One region of the Streptomyces sp. NPDC028635 genome, then DNA from elsewhere that is predicted to be linked to it. Evidence: riboswitches for the same ligand, from Rfam matches in the RefSeq annotation. Region 1 holds a riboswitch; the other holds the start of a gene.
The links. Region 1 has a riboswitch for cobalamin ahead of AB0E88_RS17665 (ribonucleoside-diphosphate reductase subunit alpha). Riboswitches for the same ligand answer to the same signal wherever they lie in the genome.

Region 1 (7,092 bases):
GAAGCAGATGAGGTTCAGCAGGAAGCGGCGCCGGTCGGCCTTGGACTCCAGACGCTCCAGCTTCTCGACCTCGTTGATCCACTTGAAGCAGAAGCCGGCCTTCTCCCGGATGGAGGGGATGTTCTCCACCGCGTCGAACGCGGCCGCGCGGTCCTCCGGGTCGGGCAGGTAGGTGTCCAGCAGCGTCAGATAGAACTGGACGTGCACGGCCTCCTCGAAGAGCTGCCGCGACAGGTACAGGCGCGCCTCGGGGGAGTTGATGTGCTTGTACAGCGTCAGCACCAGGTTGTTCGCGACGATCGAGTCGCCCGTCGCGAAGAACGCCACCAGCCGGCCGATGAGGTGCTGCTCCGCCGGAGTCAGCTTCGCGAGGTCGGCGACGTCGGAGTGGAGGTCGACCTCCTCCACGGTCCAGGTGTTCTTGATGGCGTCCCGGTAGCGCTCGTAGAAGTCCGGGTAGCGCATGGGACGCAGGGTCAGTTCGAAGCCCGGGTCGAGCAGGTTCGTGTTACGGATCATTTCTGTCGGCGCGGAGCGCCGTCCTCCAGGGGTGGTGGTCGGGGGCGGGTGGGAATTACTGGCAGGCCTCGCAGGACTCGGGGTTCTCCAGGGAGCAGGCGATCGCCTCGTCGTCGGTCACCTGCTGGACGGGGAGGGACTTCTCAGGCCGGGCCTGGGCCCGCGCGGCGCGGGCGATGCGCGTCGCCGGGCGCGAGCGCAGGTAGTACGTCGTCTTCAGCCCCGACTTCCAGGCGTAGGCGTACATCGAGGAGAGCTTGCCGATCGTCGGCGTCTCCAGGAACAGGTTGAGCGACTGCGCCTGGTCCAGGAACGGAGTCCGGGCCGCCGCCATGTCGATCAGACCGCGCTGCGGGATCTCCCACGCCGTGCGGTACAGCCGCCGCACGTCCTCGGGGATCCACGCGAAGTCCTGCACCGAGCCGCTCGACTCGCGCAGCGCCTCACGGGTGCGGGCGTCCCACACGCCGAGCTGCTTCAGGTCGGCGACCAGGTAGGAGTTCACCTGGAGGAACTCGCCGGACAGCGTCTCGCGCTTGAACAGGTTCGACACCTGCGGCTCGATGCACTCGTACACGCCCGCGATGGAGGCGATGGTGGCGGTCGGCGCGATGGCGAGGAGCAGGGAGTTGCGCATGCCGGTCGTGGCGATACGGCGGCGCAGTGCCGCCCAGCGCTCCGGCCAGGTCAGCTCGACGTCGTAGTGGTCGGGATGCAGGACGCCCTGTGCCGTCCGGGTCTTCTCCCAGGCCGGCAGCGGGCCGTTGCGCTCGGCGAGGTCGGCCGAGGCCTCGTACGCCGCGAGCATGACGCGCTCGGCGATCCGGGTGGACAGCGCTTTGGCCTCGGCGGAGTCGAACGGCAGCCGCAGCTTGAAGAAGACGTCCTGCAGCCCCATCGCGCCCAGGCCGACCGGGCGCCACTTGGCGTTGGAGCGGCCCGCCTGCTCGGTCGGGTAGAAGTTGATGTCCACGACGCGATCGAGGAAGGTCACGGCCGTGCGGACGGTGGCGTCCAGCCGCTCCCAGTCGATGTCCCCGTCGGCCACGAAGGCGCCGAGGTTGACGGAGCCGAGGTTGCACACCGCCGTCTCACCGTCGTCGGTGACCTCCAGGATCTCCGTGCAGAGGTTGGAGGAGTGGACCACGTGGCCCGGCAGGGCGGTCTGGTTGGCGGTGCGGTTGGCGGCGTCCTTGAAGGTCATCCAGCCGTTGCCGGTCTGCGCCAGCGTGCGCATCATGCGGCCGTACAGCTCACGGGCCGGAAGCGTCTTCTTCGCCAGCCCCGCGTCCTCCGCCTTGCGGTACGCGGCGTCGAACTCCTCGCCCCACAGGTCGACCAGCTCCGGCACGTCGGCCGGCGAGAACAGCGACCACTGCGCGTCCGCGTCGACCCGGCGCATGAACTCGTCCGGGATCCAGTGCGCGAGGTTCAGGTTGTGCGTACGGCGGGCGTCCTCACCGGTGTTGTCCCGCAGCTCCAGGAACTCCTCGATGTCCGAGTGCCAGGTCTCCAGGTACACCGCGGCCGCGCCCTTGCGCCGCCCGCCCTGGTTCACCGCGGCGACCGAGGCATCCAGCGTCTTCAGGAACGGGACGATGCCGTTGGAGTGCCCGTTGGTGCCACGGATGAGGGAGCCGCGGCTGCGGATGCGGGAGTACGACAGGCCGATGCCGCCGGCGTGCTTGGAGAGCCGGGCGACCTGGTGGTAGCGGTCGTAGATGGAGTCCAGCTCGTCCAGCGGGGAGTCCAGCAGGTAGCAGGACGACATCTGGGGGTGGCGGGTGCCGGAGTTGAAGAGGGTGGGGGAGGAGGGCAGGTAGTCGAGGCGGCTCATGAGCCCGTAGAGCGCCGCGACCTCGTCGGCGGAGCGGACGGTGTCGTCCTCCGCGAGCCCGCTCGCCACCCGCAGCAGGAAGTGCTGGGGCGTCTCGATCACCTTGCGGGTGATCGGGTGGCGCAGGAGGTAGCGGCTGTGCAGGGTGCGCAGGCCGAAGTAGCCGAAGCGGTCGTCGGCTCCGGTGTCGACGAGGGCGTCGAGCCGTTCGGCGTGCAGCCGTACGAACGCCGCGGTCCGGTCCGCGATGAGCCCCTCGCGGTGCCCGACGGCGACCGACTCCGTGAACGAGGTGACGCCCTGGGAGGCGGCCTCCGCGCGGACGGTCAGGGTGAGCAGACGGGCGGCCAGCCGCGAGTAGGCGGGGTCCTCGGAGATGAGCCCGGCGGCGGCCTCCGTGGCCAGCTCCCGCAGCTCCGCCTCGTCGGCGTGCGCCGAGCGGCCGCGCAGCGCGGCGGCGGCGACCCGGCCGGGGTCGGCGTCGGGGAGGTCGGCGGTCAGCTCGGTCAGGATGCGCAGCAACGCGGCACCGGGACCGTCCTGCTCCCGCTGGGTGGCTGAGGCCGGATCGGCTGGCGCGATGGTCACGTGGGGCTCTCCCTCGCTCGGCACGGGGCCTCGGCGAGGGCAGGGGGCAGCACACGAGCGCACGCGGCGTCGCGTCCACCGGCCCATTCCACGAGGCCCGGACGTCAGGGCACGCCGGCCGGGTGGCCGGGTGCACTGTCGGCAGGTCCTCGGACTGGACCAGCGTGCGCGAAGCACGCATGTACACCGTTGCGGGACAGTTCCGGATTCGCACCGGATTCCCCTGCGACGACAGCGAGCATGAGCATACATCTAGTGCCGGGCTGTCGCGTCACCCCCAGATGTTGTGTTGCGCTGATCTCATAGCGTCAACTGTCCGCGGCCCGCCGGGTCGGCACGACGCCGGCCCGGCGGCCGCCGACGGCCCCGGCCCGGCGGGCACGGGGCACCGGCCTGTCGTCCGCGGAGGGAGCCCGCACGACAGCGGGCCGCCGTGGCATCTGCCTCCGGCGGCCCGCCTCGGGGCAGCCCCGCGGTTGCTCGCTCAGCTCACGCGCCCACGGGGCGTGTTTCAGTGACCGGCGCCCGCCGTGGCCGGGGGGAGTTCGGACTGGACGCCCGGGTCGCCGGCGTCCGCCGTGTAGTCCTCCGGCCGGGTCTCGTCGACGCCCTCGGGGGCCTTGACGGCCTTCAGGACGAGCGTGAGGACCACGGTCACCAGGACGTTCAGCACGAACGCCGTGAGGCCGATGTAGCCGATCTCGCCGATGCCGGGAATCTCCTTCGCGGAGCCACCGAAGTGCTTCTGGCCCGGGTTGGTGGGCGACGGCACCCCGTAGGCCACGAGCGTGCCGTAGACCATGCCGACCGCCCAGCCCGCCAGCAGCGCCCAGCGGTGGAACCAGCGCGTGAACAGGCCGCCGACCAGGGCCGGGAAGGTCTGCAGGATCCAGATGCCGCCCAGCAGCTGGAAGTTGATGGCGACCGTCTTGTCCATGGTGAGGACGAAGACCAGCGCGCCCACCTTCACCAGCAGGGAGACGATCTTGGAGACCTGGGCCTCCTGCTTCGGCGTGGCCTCCGGCTTGATGAAGTCCTTGTAGATGTTGCGCGTGAACAGGTTCGCCGCCGCGATGGACATGATGGCCGCGGGGACCAGTGCGCCGATGCCGATCGCCGCGAACGCGATGCCCGTGAACCAGTCCGGGAACATGTCCTCGAACAGCTGCGGGATGGCCAGCTGGCCGTTCTGCACCTTGACGCCGGCCGCGATCGCCATGAAACCGAGCAGCGCGAGCAGGCCCAGCATCAGGGAGTACAGCGGCAGAATCGTGGTGTTGCGCCGGATCACCTCCCGGCTCTTGGACGACAGCGTCGCGGTGATCGAGTGCGGGTACATGAACAGCGCGAGCGCGGAGCCCAGCGCCAGGGTGGCGTACGTCCACTGCTGGGCCTCACCCGAGACCAGCGCGCCGCGCGGCTTGTGCGTCGTCGGGTTGACCTGGCTGAACGCGTGGCCCGCCTTGGCGAAGATGTCGTCGAAGCCGCCCAGCTTGATCGGGATGTAGATGATCGCCACCGCGATGACGATGTAGATCAGCGCGTCCTTCACGAACGCGATCAGCGCGGGAGCCCGCAGACCCGACGAGTAGGTGTACGCCGCCAGCACGCCGAACGCGATCAGCAGCGGCAGGTCCTTGACGAACCAGTTGGTGTTCTCGCCGCCGCCGACGCCCATCACGTCCAGCACGGCCTGGATGCCGACGAGCTGGAGCGCGATGTACGGCATCGTCGCGAGGATGCCGGTCAGCGCCACCGCCAGCGACAGCCCCTTGGAGCCGAAACGCCCGCGCACGAAGTCCGAGGTCGTCACGTACCCGTGCTTGTGCGACACCGACCACAGCCGGGGCAGGAACGTGAAGATCAGCGGGTAGACGAGGATCGTGTACGGCACCGCGAAGAAGCCGGACGCGCCCGCCGCGTAGATCGCCGCCGGCACGGCGACGAAGGTGTACGCCGTGTACAGGTCGCCGCCGAGCAGGAACCAGGTGATCCAGGTACCGAACGACCGCCCGCCCAGGCCCCATTCGTCGAGGCTGTGCTCGTTCTCGGCCTTGCGCCAGCGCGCGGCCAGGAAGCCGAGCACCGTGACGAGGAGGAAGAAGAAGATGAAGACGCCGAGTGCGACGCCGTTCACGCCGTCCTTCACTGGTCCGCACCGCCCTTCCGGGAGGCACGGGCGCGCTGGTCACGGCGCCACAGCTGGTACGCGAGCACCGTCAGCGCCGTGGAGATGATCACCCACAGCATCTGGTACCAGTAGAAGAAGGGGATCCCGATGAACGTAGGGTCCACCTTCGCGTAACTTCCGACCCACAGCATCGCCACGAAGGGCGCTGCAAGGCAGAGGGCGATGACGACGCGCACGGGCGTCACCGTCGCCGGTCTGGACACATCTGGCGCATTCGTCATCGCGCGGTTCCGTCCCCTCACTGATCACCTGTGCAATGCGCAGGAAATCTAGGTCAGGTGTAGCAGGAACGGAACCCCTCGTCCGCATAACGGGCGTTGACGGTCTGGACCGTTATCCGACCGCGACTGAGGCGGGATGTGACGGAGCGTTCTACGGCCGCTTCAGACGGGCCACGAACTTGTAGCGGTCCCCGCGGTAGACCGACCGCACCCACTCCACCGGCTCGCCCTGCCGGTCGAAGGAGTGCCGGGAGAGCATCAGCATCGGCAGGCCCACGTCGGTGCCGAGCAGTCCGGCCTCGCGCGGGGTGGCCAGCGAGGTCTCGATGGTTTCCTCGGCCTCGGCGAGGTGGACGTCGTAGACCTCGGCGAGCGCGGTGTACAGGGACGTGTACTTCACCAGGGAGCGGCGCAACGCCGGGAAACGCTTGGCCGAGAGGTGGGTGGTCTCTATGGCCATCGGTTCGCCGTTGGCCATGCGCAGCCGCTCGATGCGCAGCACCCGGCCGCCGGCGGTGATGTCGAGCAGGTCGGCGAGCCGGTCGTCGGCGGTGATGTAACCGATGTCGAGCAGCTGCGAGGTGGGCTCCAGGCCCTGGGCGCGCATGTCCTCGGTGTACGACGTGAGCTGCAGCGCCTGCGACACCTTCGGCTTGGCCACGAACGTGCCCTTGCCCTGGATGCGCTCCAGCCGACCCTCGACCACCAGCTCCTGCAGCGCCTGGCGGACGGTCGTACGGGAGGTGTCGAACTCCGCCGCGAGCGTCCGCTCCGGCGGGACCGGGGTGCCGGGCGGCATCGTCTCGGTCATGTCGAGCAGGTGCTTCTTCAGGCGGTAGTACTTGGGCACGCGCGCGGTACGGACGGTGGCGCCACTGTCGTTCTCCGCACTGCTGACGTCGGTGCTCATGCTCTGCCTTCCCGGCTCCGGTGCCGAAGCGGCCGACACGCCATCGGCCGCGGGCTCACATCGTGGCACGGCTTGGTGCGGCGTGACCTCGGTGGGCGCCTCCGCACGCTCCGTGATCTCCTCTGTATACCGTCGGCGCCCCCTCTGGTCTAGTCCAGCGGGAACGCTCTGTGGCCCGGCTCGGCACCCGGCCCGCCCCGACTCCGGCACCCGGCCCGCCCGGGCTCCGCCGCCCGGCCCGCCCCGGCTCCGCCGCCCGGGCCTGTCCGGCTCCGGTCAGATGCCCTGCCACTCCGGCTTGTTCGCGTATGTGTGCCGGAAGTAGTCCGCCAGCTTCAGCTTGGACGCCGCCGCCTCGTCCACGACCACCGTCGCGTGCGGGTGCAGTTGCAACGCGGAGGCCGGGCAGACCGCCGCGACCGGGCCCTCGACGGTCGCGGCCACTGCGTCCGCCTTGCCCTCGCCCGTGGCCAGCAGGACCAGGTGGCGGGCCTCCAGGATGGTGCCGATGCCCTGCGTGATCACGTGGTGCGGCACCTGGTCGATGTCGCCGTCGAAGAAGCGGGCGTTGTCCACCCGGGTCTGCTCGGTCAGCGTCTTGATCCGCGTACGGGAGGCGAGCGAGGAGCACGGCTCGTTGAAGCCGATGTGTCCGTCGGTCCCGATCCCGAGGAGCTGGAGGTCCACCCCGCCGGCCTCGGGCAGCGCCCTGTCGTACGCCTCGCACGCCGCCTGCACGTCCTGCGCGGTGCCGTCCGGGCCGAGGAACCGCTCCATGCCGATGCCGAGCGGCTCCAGCACCTCGCGGCGCAGCACCGAGCGGTAG
Region 2 (7,092 bases), on a different contig from region 1:
CGCTGTGGCTCCGTTGGGCGCCCGCCGCGGCGGTCGGCGGCGCCGCCGTCGGTCCGGTCCCGGCATGCGGGACTCCGTCGGCCGGCAGGCTGCCGCGGCACCCGGGCGGACGACCGCCCGTGGCGTCCGGACGGGCAGGCCCAGCGCGGTCCGGCGCAGCGCGGTCCGGCGCGGGGGGGGGGCGCAGCGCGCCTGTGCGCTGTGGGCTCCGTCGGGCGGGCGGCGCTCGGCGTGGGGCCCCGCGGCGCTCGGCGGCGGGGTGGTGTCAGGGGCGGTGGGGGTGGGTCACATCAGTGGGGTCAGGAAGCGGCGGAGGGCTTCCTCGTAGGCGTCCGGGTCGGCGTTCCACATCGCTCCGTGAGGGGCCTGGGCGACCGTGTGCAGGGCGACGAGGTCGGGGCGGCGGGCGGCGAAGCGGCGGGAGAAGCGCCAGGGGGCCACCGTGTCGCCGGGGCCGTGGACGATCAGCGTCGGCACCGTGAGGCCGTCGGCGTCCGCCACGATGGTGCCGTCGGCGGGGCCGTCCTGCAGCCCGGTGCGGCCCTGTGCGGCGCGCACCGCGAGCGGCAGCAGTGCGCCCGGCGTACGCCGGGCCAGGGCCAGCGCGCGCAGCGTGGTCGGCCAGCTGAGCACCGGGGAGTCGAGCACCAGCCCGGAGACGCGCTCCCGCATCCCCGACAGTTCGGAGGCGCGCAGCGCCATCGTGGCGCCGGTGGACCAGCCGTAGAGGACGACCCGGCGGGCGCCGTAGCGGACGGCGTAGCGGATCGCGGCGTCCACGTCGCGCCACTCGGTCTCGCCGAAGTGGTTCAGGCCGTCCGGGGGACGGGGCGCGCCCAGGTCGCCGCGGTAGGCGAGGGACAGCACCGGGAGACGCAGCCGGTTCAGCATGCCCATGACGTTCATGGGCAGCTCGCGGGTGGTGCCGAGGCCGTGCACGGCGATCACCCAGGTGTCCCGGGCGGCGGGCACGAACCAGGCGGGCAGGGATCCGAGTTCCCCCGGCACGTCGACGTCGGCATGCTCCAGACCGAGGGCCGCCTTGGGGTCGCCGACGTGGAGATTGGCCGTGAGCCACACCTTGTCGCCCGGTTCCAGCGTGCCGTGCGTGACGCGCTCCAGGCGGCGTACGACGGTGTCGGCGGTGTGCTCGGCGGAGTCCAGGACCTGGCCGACGATCGCGTGGCTGCCGTCACCGGCGAGGCCGTAGGTGCCGGGACGCAGGGCGGCCAGGTCACGGGTGAGCGCGATCCGGCCGGCGGCCGTGGCATGGACGGTGAGCCGGGGCTCGGTCGGCAGCGGCCGGCCCGGGGGCGCCTTGAGCGCGGCGTCGCTGGCGAGTCGGCCGGCGACCACGGCTGCGGCCCCGGCACCCATCACGGCGGTGACGGCAGCGGCCGTCGCTTTGACAGTGCGCACGGGAACCAGTTTCCCGGCGTGCTCCGTCCCAAGCCACCGGAAGCGACATGCGGGGTGATCACCTCCACCGCGGGGCGCTCACCCGGCCCGCGTCACCGCCGCTGTCCGTAATCCCGCAGCCGCTCCTCCACCTCCGCCAGCTGCTCCTCGGTCAGCAGGCTGGGGGCGCGGCCGGGCACCGAGGACGCCGTGAGCCACAGCCGGCACATCCACTCCAGCTGGGCGGTGCGGTCGTAGGCCTCGTCGAGGGTGGCGCCGTAGGTGATCGTCCCGTGGTTCTGCAGGAGGCAGCCCGTGCGGCCGGTCAGGGCATCCAGCATATTCTCGGCCAGCTGCCGCGTCCCGTAGGTCGCGTAGGGGGCGACCCGGACCGGGCCGCCGAGGGCCGCGGCCATGTAGTGGACGAGCGGGAGCCGCGGCACGAGCGTCGAGACCGCCGTGGCGTGGACGGCGTGGGTGTGCACGACGGCCCTGGCGTCCGTCGTGCGGTAGACGGCGAGGTGCATCGGCAGCTCACTGGTCGGCACCAGGGTGCCGCGCACCTGCCGGCCGTCGAGGCCGACCGCCGTCAGGTCCTGGGGCCGCAGCCGGTCGTAGGCCACGCCCGACGGAGTGACCAGCACCAGGTCACCGACGCGTACCGAGACGTTGCCCGAGGTCCCGACGACCAGTCCGTCGGCGACGGTCCGGCGCGCCGTGGCGACCAGCTCCTCCCAGGCCCGGGCCTCCCGCTCACCGGCTTCCCCTTCGCGGGTCTCCCCCTGGCGGTTTTCCCCCTCGCGGGTCTCCCCCTCGCGGGCCTCTCCCCCGCCGTCCTCCGCCTCGCCGGCCACCCGTCCGTCCTGCCGCTCGCGCCTCTGCTCCGTCATGCCGCGATCCTGCCAGTCCCGGGTGACCGAAATCTCTTTCCCGGTGCCCGCGAACGGGCCCCCGATCCCGCGCCGGCCACCGGGGCCGTGTGCCGCCCGGGCCGGCGCGGTGGAACGGAGCAGCGCCCCCCTCTTTCCGACATCGGGACGCCCGGCTCAGTTCACCTTCCGTTCACTCAGGTTGCCTACGTTCAACCCGCCAATGACTTCGAACGAATGCCTGGGTAAATGGAAAGCTTCTCGCTGATCCTCGCGATTGTGGTCGTCACCGCTCTCGCGTTCGATTTCACGAACGGTTTCCACGACACCGCCAACGCGATGGCCACCACCATCTCGACCGGCGCGCTGCGGCCCAAGATCGCCGTGGCCATGTCCGCCGCCCTCAACCTCGTGGGCGCCTTCCTCTCCGTGGAGGTCGCCAACACGATCTCCAAGGGACTCGTCGACGAGAGCGGCATCCGTCCCGAGGTCATCTTCGCCGCCCTGGTCGGCGCGATCCTCTGGAACCTGCTGACCTGGCTCGTGGGCCTGCCCTCCAGCTCCTCGCACGCCCTCATGGGCGGTCTGATCGGCGCCACCGTCGCCTCCGCCGGCTTCGGCGCGGTCCACGGCGACGTCCTCGTCACCAAGGTGCTGCTGCCCGCGGTCGCCGCCCCGGTCGTCGCCGGTGTCGCGGCGATGGCCGCGACCCGGCTGTCGTACACGCTCGGCAAGAAGGCCGACGGCAAGGCGGCCGACAAGGGCTTCCGGGCCGGCCAGATCGCCTCCGCGGGTCTGGTCTCCCTCGCCCACGGCACCAACGACGCGCAGAAGACGATGGGCATCATCACCCTCGCCCTGGTCGCCGGCGGCGCCATCGCGCCCGACTCCGACCCGCCCACCTGGGTGATCCTCTCCGCCGGCCTGGCCATCGCGCTCGGCACCTACATCGGCGGCTGGCGCATCATCCGCACCATGGGCACGGGCCTGACGGACATGCAGCCGCAGCAGGGCTTCGCCGCCCAGACCAGCGCGGCCACCGCCATCCTCGCCTCCTCCCACCTCGGCTTCTCGCTGTCCACCACGCACGTCGTCTCCGGCTCGGTGATGGGCGCGGGCCTGGGCCGCAAGGGCGGTGTGGTCCGCTGGTCGACGGCGACCCGCATGTTCATCGCCTGGGGCCTGACCCTGCCGGCCGCCGCGCTGGTCGGCGCGCTCGCCGAGTACGTCACCGGATTCGGCGCCTGGGGCACCGCGCTGGTCGCCGTCTTCCTGGTGTCCGCCAGCTTCGGCATCTGGAAGATCTCCCGCCGCGAGGTCGTCGACCACACCAACGTCAACGCCGTGGAGGAGGAGCCGGCCGGCGTGGTCACCACCGCGATCGCCGCGGTGACCCCGCCTCCGGCCGCCGGCCCGGCCGTCACAGACGACCTGATGGCCACCATCCCCGCTCCGGCCGCCGCGACGGCGGAGCAGCCGGCCACCGCGAACCCGGCCCCGGCCGTCTGACCGCCGCTTTCGGGTACGAAGGAAGAGAAGCAGCATGAAGATCGACTGGTCGGCCCTCGGCTCCGTCTTCGGTGTCAGCCTCGTGGTCACCGTGGGTCTGGTGGCCCTGTTCACCCTCGGCATCATGGGTCTGTCCCGCCGCGAGCGGGCCCAGGCCCAGGGCGGCTCGGCCGCCCTCGCGGTCACCGGCGCGTACGCCTGCTTCGCGGCGTGCGCGGCGGCGGTGGCGTACGGCATCAGCCTGATCGTCGCCTGACCCGGCCTCACCACTCAACGACGCGGGGTGCCCGAGCGGCACCCCGCGTTCCGTTGTGACCTGGCAGGTTCCCTCCGTGTGGGCCTGCCCACACTCCTCCGTCCCAGGTCAAGGGCAAGTTGACGGCCCTCGAACAGCCGTGGTGGACTGCCGGGGCCAAGTTGCGGCGGCAGGAGAGGAAGCCGGTGGAAGTCCGGCGCGGTCCCGCCACTGTCACCGGGGTTGAACGACCCCGGGAGCCAGGAACTCTCACCGCCGATCTCCTTCGAACCAGGGCGCGGACACCCTGAGTGAGGACATGACGCCATGTGCGGCTGCCGGTTGAGGACCAGGCCCATCAGCGACGTTCCAGCCGACCCCACGGCCGGCTGAGCCCCGTGCGAGCCGAACGCGTCTTCGCGTACGGCGCCGCCGCCGGCCTCCTCGGCGACCTCCTCCTCGGTGATCCGCGCCGCGGTCACCCGGTCGCCGTGTTCGGCCGCGCCGCGGGCGCCGTCGAGCGCACCCTGTGGCGCGACCACCGCGGCTGGGGCGCCCTGCACACCGCTGTCTGCGCCGGCGGCGCCGTCGCCCTCGGGGCCGTCGCCGCCCGCTGCGTACGCCGCTCCCCCGCCGCCTCCCTCGCCCTCACGGCCGCCGCCACCTGGTCCGTCGTCGGGGGGACTTCGCTGGCGCGCGAGGCCGGCGCCATCGGACGCGCTCTGGAGGCCGGTGACGTGGAGGCGGCGCGGGCCCGGCTGCCCCATCTGTGCGGCCGGGACCCGCAGGCGCTGGACGCCGACGGGATCGCCCGGGCCGTGGTCGAGTCGGTCGCCGAGAACACCTCCGACGCCGTCGTGGGCGCCCTGGTGTGGGGCGCCGTCGGCGGGGTGCCGGGGCTGCTCGGGTTCCGGGCGGTCAACACCCTGGACGCGATGGTCGGTCACAGGTCGCCGCGGCTGCGGCGCTTCGGCTGGGCCTCCGCCCGCCTCGACGACGTGGCCGGCTGGCCGGGAGCCCGGCTGACCGCCGTCCTCGCCGTGCTCACCGGCCCGGACCGGCGCGGTGCCGTGCGCGCCTGGCGGGCGGACGCGGCGAAGCACCCCAGCCCCAACGCGGGCCCCGTGGAGGCCTCCTTCGCGGGCGCGCTCGGCGTGCGGCTGGGCGGCACCCTGTCGTACGGCGGACGGGTCGAGCACCGGCCCGTGCTGAACGGGCGGGGACGCGCCGTCACCCCCCACGACATCCGCCGGGCGGTACGGCTGTCCCGGCGCGTGAGCTGGCTTGCGCTCGGCGTGTGCGCGGGCGCACGCCTCATCGGGAAGGGGCGTGATCGATGAACGGCGGTCTCCTCGTCGCCGGCACCACCTCCGACGCCGGGAAAAGCGTCGTGACCGCCGGCATCTGCCGGTGGCTGGTGCGGCAGGGCGTGAAAGTGGCGCCGTTCAAGGCGCAGAACATGTCCCTCAACTCCTTCGTCACCCGCGAGGGCGCCGAGATCGGGCGGGCGCAGGCCATGCAGGCCCAGGCCTGCCGGATCGAGCCGACCGCGCTGATGAACCCGGTGCTGCTCAAGCCCGGTGGTGAACAGAGCAGCCAGGTGGTGCTGCTGGGCAAGCCGGTGGGCGAGCTGAGCGCGCGCGGCTACCACGGCGGGCGCCAGCAGAAGCTGCTCGGCACGGTCCTGGAGTGCCTGGCCGAGTTGCGGGGCACGTATGACGCGGTGATCTGCGAGGGGGCGGGCTCGCCGGCCGAGATCAATCTGCGCCGGACCGACATCGTGAACATGGGCATCGCGCGGGGTGCGCGGCTGCCCGTGCTCGTCGTCGGCGACATCGACCGCGGGGGCGTCTTCGCGTCCTTCTTCGGCACCGTCGCCCTGCTCTCGCCCGAGGACCAGGAACTGGTCGCCGGGTTCCTGGTGAACAAGTTCCGCGGTGACGTCTCCCTGCTGGAGCCGGGCCTGGACATGCTGCACGGCCTGACGGGCCGCCACACCTTCGGCGTGCTGCCCTTCCGGCACGGGCTCGGCATCGACGAGGAGGACGGCCTGCGGGTCTCCCTGCGCGGCACCGTCCGCGAGTCGTCCGTCTCCCCGCCCGTGGGCGAGGACGTGCTGCGGGTCGCCGTCTGCGCGATCCCCCTGATGTCCAACTTCACCGACGTGGACGCGCTGGCCGCCGAACCGGGCGTGGTCGTGCGGTTCGTGGACCGTCCGGAGGAGCTGGCCGACGCGGACCTCGTGGTGATCCCGGGCACGCGCGGGACCGTCCGGGCTCTTCAGTGGCTGCGGGAGCGGGGACTCGCCGACGCCTTGGTGCGCAGGGCCGCCGAAGGCCGTCCGGTCCTCGGCATCTGCGGCGGCTTCCAGGTGCTCGGCGAGCACATCGAGGACGAGGTCGAGTCGCGCGCCGGAGCGGTCGACGGGCTCGGCGTCCTGCCCGTGCGCGTGCGCTTCGCCCGCGAGAAGACCCTCACCCGGCCGGTCGGGGAAGCCCTCGGCGAACGGGTCGAGGGGTACGAGATCCACCACGGGGTCGCCTCCGTGACGGGCGGGGAGCCCTTCCTCGACGGTTGCCGCGTCGGCCAGACGTGGGGCACGCACTGGCACGGCTCGCTGGAGTCGGACGGCTTCCGCCGCGCCTTCCTGCGCGAGGTGGCCGCCGCCGCGGGCCGCCGCTTCGTGCCCGCGCCGGACACCTCCTTCGCCGCGCTGCGCGAGGAGCAGCTCGACCGGCTCGGCGACCTCATCGAACAGCACGCGGACACGGACGCGCTGTGGCGGCTCATCGAGTCCGGCGCGCCGCAAGGACTGCCTTTCATTCCACCGGGAGCGCCCGCATGAGCACAGTGTTGTTGTTGTCGACCGCCGACACGGATCTGCTGGCGGCCCGGGCCTCCGGCGCGGACTACCGGATCGGCAACCCCACCCGCGTCGACGTCGCCGCCGAACTGCCGGGCCTGCTCGAGGGCGCGGACCTGGCCGTCGTACGGCTGCTGGGCGGCAAGCGCGCCTGGGAGGACGGGCTCGCCGCGCTGAAGGCGTCCGGTGTCCCGACGGTGCTGCTGGGCGGCGAGGCC

Region 2: it holds a riboswitch for cobalamin, as region 1 does, so the genes downstream of both, AB0E88_RS28895 (cobalamin biosynthesis protein) here and AB0E88_RS17665 (ribonucleoside-diphosphate reductase subunit alpha) in region 1, are expected to answer to the same signal.

What each region holds. Positions count from the first base shown of each region.
Region 1 covers NZ_JBEZWX010000014.1:65,835-72,926, reverse strand. Annotated here, with positions in the region: gene AB0E88_RS17670 (ribonucleotide-diphosphate reductase subunit beta) at 1-519, opposite strand, end outside; gene AB0E88_RS17665 (ribonucleoside-diphosphate reductase subunit alpha) at 575-2,944, opposite strand; cobalamin riboswitch at 3,067-3,199, opposite strand; gene mctP (monocarboxylate uptake permease MctP) at 3,456-5,093, opposite strand; gene AB0E88_RS17655 (DUF3311 domain-containing protein) at 5,090-5,356, opposite strand; gene AB0E88_RS17650 (GntR family transcriptional regulator) at 5,508-6,266, opposite strand; gene nagB (glucosamine-6-phosphate deaminase) at 6,543-7,092, opposite strand, start outside.
Region 2 covers NZ_JBEZWX010000036.1:60,294-67,385, reverse strand. Annotated here, with positions in the region: gene AB0E88_RS28915 (alpha/beta fold hydrolase) at 286-1,419, opposite strand; gene AB0E88_RS28910 (class II aldolase/adducin family protein) at 1,512-2,288, opposite strand; gene AB0E88_RS28905 (inorganic phosphate transporter) at 2,517-3,776, shown strand; gene AB0E88_RS28900 (hypothetical protein) at 3,811-4,032, shown strand; cobalamin riboswitch at 4,167-4,304, shown strand; gene AB0E88_RS28895 (cobalamin biosynthesis protein) at 4,410-5,351, shown strand; gene AB0E88_RS28890 (cobyric acid synthase) at 5,348-6,856, shown strand; gene cobN (cobaltochelatase subunit CobN) at 6,853-7,092, shown strand, end outside.